One region of the Listeria sp. PSOL-1 genome, then DNA from elsewhere that is predicted to be linked to it. Evidence: predicted binding sites of a transcription regulator. Region 1 holds the regulator's gene; the other holds the start of a gene.
What was found. Region 1 encodes NrdR, which represses ribonucleotide reductase genes. Its sites were predicted from a motif close to AACACNATATATNGTGTT; they were not measured.
Positions count from the first base shown of each region.

Region 2: a site for NrdR is predicted at 1,392-1,409, ahead of nrdD (anaerobic ribonucleoside-triphosphate reductase). Genes of this name have one in related genera too.

Region 1 covers NZ_LR760298.1:871,007-874,441, forward strand. Annotated here, with positions in the region: gene dnaI (primosomal protein DnaI) at 1-59, opposite strand, end outside; gene G6Q10_RS04290 (replication initiation and membrane attachment family protein) at 65-1,432, opposite strand; gene nrdR (transcriptional regulator NrdR) at 1,446-1,910, opposite strand; gene coaE (dephospho-CoA kinase) at 1,982-2,578, opposite strand; gene mutM (DNA-formamidopyrimidine glycosylase) at 2,591-3,412, opposite strand; gene polA (DNA polymerase I) at 3,422-3,435, opposite strand, start outside.
Region 2 covers NZ_LR760298.1:32,137-35,571, forward strand. Annotated here, with positions in the region: gene yidA (sugar-phosphatase) at 1-602, opposite strand, end outside; gene G6Q10_RS00150 (GNAT family N-acetyltransferase) at 732-1,232, shown strand; gene nrdD (anaerobic ribonucleoside-triphosphate reductase) at 1,424-3,435, shown strand, end outside.

The DNA.
Region 1 (3,435 bases):
CTTTGTTCAAAATTCTGATCTGCAAATAATTGTCCAAGCGTACGTTCAATGTTATCCATCTTGTTCACCTACCTTTCTTTAAATTTTCTTTGATTTGACGCACTTGCTCTTCTAAAGCTAATTTTTCTTTTTCTGACATTTTCTCTTCTGCTGGTGTGACTTCTTCTCGGTCAAACCAATCAGGTAATACTTCCACACGGTTATTTTTTTGATAGCTTGTCGTCTTAGGGCCTTCTTCTTTTAAGCGTTTGTATTTTTCGTGTTCACTAAGCGCTAGCTCCATGGCTTCTTTTGCTGTTTTTACTTTTTTTCGTTTCCAATGAGCAGCTATAGTCATCATATAATTACGCGCGATTTTGCCGTCCAATCTTAATAATACATATTCAATTAAGACATTCATGACCGGTTCTGGCAAATTTTGTTTGGTCATGACTTCCTCAATGACACGAAGATCGGTTTCAGCGGGGGTGGCTCCATCAGTTATATCCACTAATAATTGAAATGGCGAGACATTTTCTAAGTAAACTTGTAAAGCTTCCTCATCGTTTAATTCGGTTTTATTCGGAGTGGCTTCATCTAAATTAAAGTCATGGAGCTCCGGATAAGCTTGGTGGTGCAAGCGATAATCATCGCGAACAATTTTGCGTAAATAGGCTAAATCAATATTCCCATCTCCAAGAATGGCTCGATATAAAAAGGAGACCATTTCTTTCTCATTGTATTGATAAATCGCATGAAGTTTTAAAATGGTCTGCTTGACTTCTGCGGTTATCTTATTACGAGCAATCATGTTTGGTGAAAGTAAATGAAAGAATAACGAAAAATCAAAATCGGCTTCTTCCTCCGAAAGCTCAATAAAAGGTGTTTTCGTCCGATTGATGGGTGTTTCATTTGTCTGCACGATTTCAGGAGCTTTTAAATTGCTATTGAAAGGAGAAAAGACATCTTGAAAGGAACGTGTTATCTCATGAAAATCTGGTTTGATTTCATGATCATCAGAAAAAAATTTACGCAGTCGTTGATATTGTCTACTGCCAATTTTTCCGTATAAATAAATGTTAAGTAACCCATCCGAGAAAAAGCGATCTGGTGTGAGCGGCGGTATTAGTTCATAAATGTAATGACGCGCATCAGCTTCTGTTTTAATGTAAGACTTTAGTAAGCCAAGACCTTCTAACTTCAAACGCGCGCTAAAAAAATCTTTTAAACCAATATTTAATAAATTTAATAATTGCGTATGTGTATGTGCCTCGCTCCATAAGCGATTTTCTTCAATTTCTGTGGCTAGCGTTTGATAAAGTGCTAGGCAATTTGAACCCATAAGTGGCTGATACAACATTGTGATCACTTTATAATCGTAAGAAGAAAGAACCCCATTTGATTTCACTTGATAGCTATCAAGCGGTTTCAGTTCCATCCAAAATTCAGTCAATTGCCTCACCTTTTTAAACTTTCTTGTTTTTTCTCATTAAATCTTTTAATTCATCAACAAAGACATTAATATCTTTAAATTGTCGATAAACAGAAGCAAAACGAACGTAAGCGACTTCATCAAGAAGCGCGAGTTTATCCATCACTTTTTCGCCAATTAAATCAGAGGGGATTTCGCTATCGCCAATATTGCGTAATTCACGTTCTATTTCTGTGACAACTTCTTCTAATTGTTCAATGCTAACCGGTCTCTTCTCACAAGCACGAATAATACCACGTCTCACTTTTTCACGGGCAAATTCTTCACGTGCACCATCTTTTTTTACAACAATTAATGGGCTTTCTTCTACTTTTTCAAAAGTGGTAAAACGAAAACTGCATTTTTCGCATTCACGCCTTCTTCTAATAGAATTACCATCATCAGCAGGTCTTGAATCAATCACTCTTGTCCCGTTGTACTTACAAGATGGACATTTCATCTCATTTCAACTCCTATCATTCGAAGCACTTCCGCCTTATTATATCATGAGAACTTTATTGCTGGCTATTTTTAGTTGGTTAGCTTGGCTAAAATGATATTAACTTGTTTTTCTGTGTCATTAAGGTCCCCATTATTATCAATAACATAATCAGCTCGCTTGCATTTTTCAGCAAGCGACATTTGGCTATTGATCCGAACGATCGCTTGTTTTTTATTTAAATGGTTTCTTGCAATCAAGCGGCTTAGTTGCACTTCTCTGCTTGTTTTCACAACGATAATTTGATCAACTAGAGTTTCTAAATGGCTTTCAAAGAGCAATGGAATATCAAAAATAACGATGTTAGCACCACTTTGAAACAAATCATTTCTTTTAGCTAACATATTGTCTTTTACAAGGGGATGAACGATTTTATTCAATGCCTCACGTTTCTTTTGGTCGTTAAAAATGAGCTCTCCTAAATAAGGTCGATTTAATGACCCATCATCATTTAAGACTTCTTCACCAAAAAAAACAGCAATTTTTTTTAGGCCCACTGTTTCTTTTTGCACAACTTCTCTTGCTGCAACATCAGCATCAATCACCGGTATTCCTTTATCTGAAAATAGGTTACTTACTGTTGATTTTCCGGTTGCAATAGAACCTGTTAGGCCAATTGTTTTTTTCATTTTTTCTACACCTCATTTTTGGCAATATGGACAAAAATGCGTGCCTCTACCGTTTAATTTTATTTTTTCGATTGGCGTTTTGCATACGAAACAAGGCTCTCCTTTTCGTCCATATACTTTTAGCTTATCTTGAAACTCACCCAGGCGACCTTCTGAATTCACATACGTACGAATCGTTGAACCGCCAAGTGCTGTAGCTTCTTTCAAAATAGCTTTTGTCGCTTCATAAATGCGGTTGATTTCTTTATCGCTTAATGAATGGCCTGTTCTTGTTGGCATAACCTTTGCCTGAAAACAAATTTCATCTGCATAAATATTGCCTACACCAGCGACAAGGGATTGACTTAATAAAATGGTTTTAATCGAACGTGTGGTTTTTTTCAAACCAGTAGCAAAATCAGTTATTTTGAAGGTTACTGATATCGGCTCTGGTCCAAGCTTTTGAATCGATTTTGTTTGTTCTTCTTGTTGTTTATGCGTCATTTCGATCGTTCCAAATTTGCGAACGTCTAAAAAGCGTAATTCAGTATGATCGGTAAAATGAAAGATAATATGTGTATGTTTCATTACTTCATCGGTTTCATGATTCAAACGAAACTTCCCTTCCATTCGTAAATGTGAAATGAGCGTAGCATTTGTTAAATCAAATAGCAAAAACTTGCCTCTGCGTCTGACCGCTTCAAAGGTTTGGCCAACCAAAGCATGGACAAACTCATCTGCGTTCATTCCTTGAACCATTTTTGGGACCTGGACGATAACCTGGTCAATGATTTTTCCAGGGATTAATTTTTGTAGTGTTTGTCTGACATTTTCCACTTCTGGTAATTCTGGCATTTTATCCTCCTATTTTGCATCAT
Region 2 (3,435 bases), 840 kb from region 1:
TTTACAGCGTTTCCTTTAGTAGCTTCTTTATTTAAAATCTCAAGATAATGTGGCGCGCTTCGGACAAGGTGATATTTTTGATGAAAGCTAGCAGGAATCTTTAGAATGCCGGCTTCGAGAATATCGGGTTCATCAATTAGCATGGCTTTTGACATGATTAAATCGGTCGGTGTATTTTCAATTTCCTGAAAAACGAGTTGTGCACCTGTTAAGTATGCTTCACCAACTGTATATTTTCCAATGTGCCTATTTGGCGTGTACAGCGTTTTTTCATCAAAGAAGTGCATATGTAACTTAGCGGATTCACTAAAATGATAGATTTCTTTTAGATCTTGGTAATTAAGTGTTAAATGGGATAAAACGCGCTTTGTAAATGTATCTTGGACCATAGCGCCATTAAAGCTAATAACATAATCGCCTTCTTCGCGTAGTTCGAGATCACTCAAGTACTGTTGTACACCAACAAGTGGCCGTCCAGTACATAATACAATTTTTACACCAAGCGCTTTTGCTTTTTGGATGGCGTTTTTTACCTCTGACGTTATTTCGTGTTTGTCATTTAAGAGAGTTCCATCAATATCAATTGCTACAAGTTTATACATATTTTTTGCTCCTTTACAAACTACAATCAAAATCAGTATAGCATATTTAAAAATAATTTGCGCGACGCTTTTTTAAAAATTTATGGTAAGATCTAGATATAGAATAAAAATCGGAAAAAGGTGAAATCATTGAAGCAACAATATCACATCAAATTTGTGAATGAAAAAGACATTGCCTTAGTTGAAGAAGTAAATACGAAATGTGATGATTACTACTTCATCGAGCAAGGAAAAAGTGCTACCTCTAAAGATGCTATGGCGTTTTTGAACGAATTACCACCTGGAAAGGCAAAATTCGATCAATTTAACATCGCGATCTTAAATGAAAATGAAGAAGCGATTGGTTTGGTTAATGTTATTGCTAATTATCCGCGTCAAGGCCAGTGGTTTATTGGCTTACTGCTACTTATTCCTGATGTGCGAAAGTCAGGGCTAGGGAAAGTTCTGCATCAAGTGATTGCTGAATGGGCTAGTGATGGCGGCGCAGATTCACTTATGTTAGCTGTTTTAGCAGAAAATAAAGAAGCGATTTCTTTTTGGCAATACTTGGGGTATCAAAAACATGCAGAAATTAATAAAGTATTTGGCGATAAACAGCATCTTGTAGAAAAATACGTTTTAACGTTATAAGATAATGAGGACGCCGAATAGGACTTAAAACGATACAAATGATGTGACTACTTGCAAACATTTTAAGTTTTTGTGAAAATGAGAACTTTAGTCCTGTTTTTGTTAAGTTTAGGGTTGATACTGTAAAACCTCTCTATATTGTGATAACATGATCAAGTAAACACAATATATAGGTGTTAGGGGGAATTTGCATGTATTTAAAAAAGCAATCTGAACAAGTGGTCATCAAAAGAGATGGTAGAAAAACGACTTTCGATTTGATTAAAATTCGTAATGCAGTAGAAGCAGCAATGAAGGAAACCGGTGTAACAGATGAGTTTTTTCTTGAAAAAATTATCATTTCAATTGTGAATTCTTTACCAAATGAAGACCAATTAACGATTGCCGCTATCCAGCAATGTGTCGAAAATCATTTGATGAAATCAAGCTATCCCGACGTAGCTAGAAGTTACATAGAATATCGTCATGATCGTGATAAAAAGCGAAGCAATCTCACTGATCTCACAAAAAGCGTCCAAAAGTTACTCGAAAAAGACAAGACAGTCGTCAATGAAAATGCTAACAAAGATGCAACCGTTTTTAATACACAGCGCGATTTAACTGCCGGGGCGGTCGCTAAAAGCTACGCCTTAAAATATATGTTGCCTAAACATGTGGCAAATGCTCATTTAAAAGGCGATCTTCATTTCCATGACTTAGATTATAGCCCTTATCACGCGATGACCAACTGCTGTTTAATTGATGTTAAAGGTATGCTTGAAAGTGGCTTTACAATTGGAAATGCCAACGTTGAAAGTCCAAAGTCAATCCAGACTGCAACAGCTCAGATCTCTCAAATTATTGCAAATGTAGCAAGCTCGCAGTATGGCGGCTGCTCAGTTGATCGTGTGGATGAAATTTTAGCAAAATATGCGAAGTTGAACTACCAAAAACATGAACGAGAAGCAAAAGATTGGGTGATTGTTGAAAAGCGCGAAGACTATTTAAAAAGCAAGACAAGTAAAGATATTTATGACGCCATGCAAAGCTTGGAATATGAGATTAACACGCTTTATACCAGTAATGGACAAACACCATTTGTGACGCTTGGTTTTGGCCTTGGTGAAGATTGGTTTGCACGAGAAATTCAAAAAGCGATTTTAAATGTTCGCTTAGGTGGCATTGGAAAAGACAGGCATACAGCAATTTTCCCTAAATTAGTTTTTTCTATTAAAAGAGGGACCAATTTAGAAAAACATGATCCGAATTATGATATAAAGCAATTGGCGTTAAAATGTTCTGCTAAAAGAATGTATCCTGATGTACTCAACTATGACTCATTAGTGCGTCTAACTGGCGATTTTAAAGTACCCATGGGTTGTCGTTCATTTTTACCAGCTTGGCAGAACGAAGCAGGCGAATATATTAATGCTGGACGAAATAATTTAGGCGTCGTTACTTTAAATATTCCGCGGATAGCCATTCAAAGTGGCGGCGATAAAGTGAAATTTTGGGAAATTTTTCACGAACGGATGCAAACTGTAAAAGATGCGTTATTGTTTCGCTTAAAACGCGTAGCTGAGGCCTGTCCAGAAAATGCACCGATTCTCTACAAATACGGAGCCTTTGGTGAATATTTAGAAGACGGAGCACCTGTTGATCAGCTTTTTAATAATAAGCGTGCTACCGTTTCAATTGGCTATATTGGTCTTTATGAGGCAGCAACCGTATTTTATGGCGGGGAATGGGAAACAAATGCTGAAGCTAAAGCATTTACACTAGACATTACAAGTGAGTTGAAAAATTACGCTGAACTTTGGCGTGAAAAGTATGATTATTGGTTTAGCGTTTATTCTACACCAAGCGAAAGTTTAACCGACCGTTTTAATCGCTTAGATAAAGAAAAATATGGCAGCATCAAAGATATTACCGACAAAGGTTATTATCAAAATTCATTCCATTATGATGTGCGTAAAAAAATCACGCCTTTTGAAAAAATTGATTTTGAAAAAGATTATCCTGAATATAGTTCGGGTGGATTTATTCATTATTGTGAGTATCCAAAATTAACTCATAATACAAAAGCATTAGAAGCTGTTTGGGATTATGCATATGATCGCATAGCTTATCTTGGAACGAATACGCCGATTGACAAATGCTACGAATGCGACTTTGAGGGTGAATTTAGCCCAACGGAGGAAGGGTTTAAATGCCCCCATTGCGG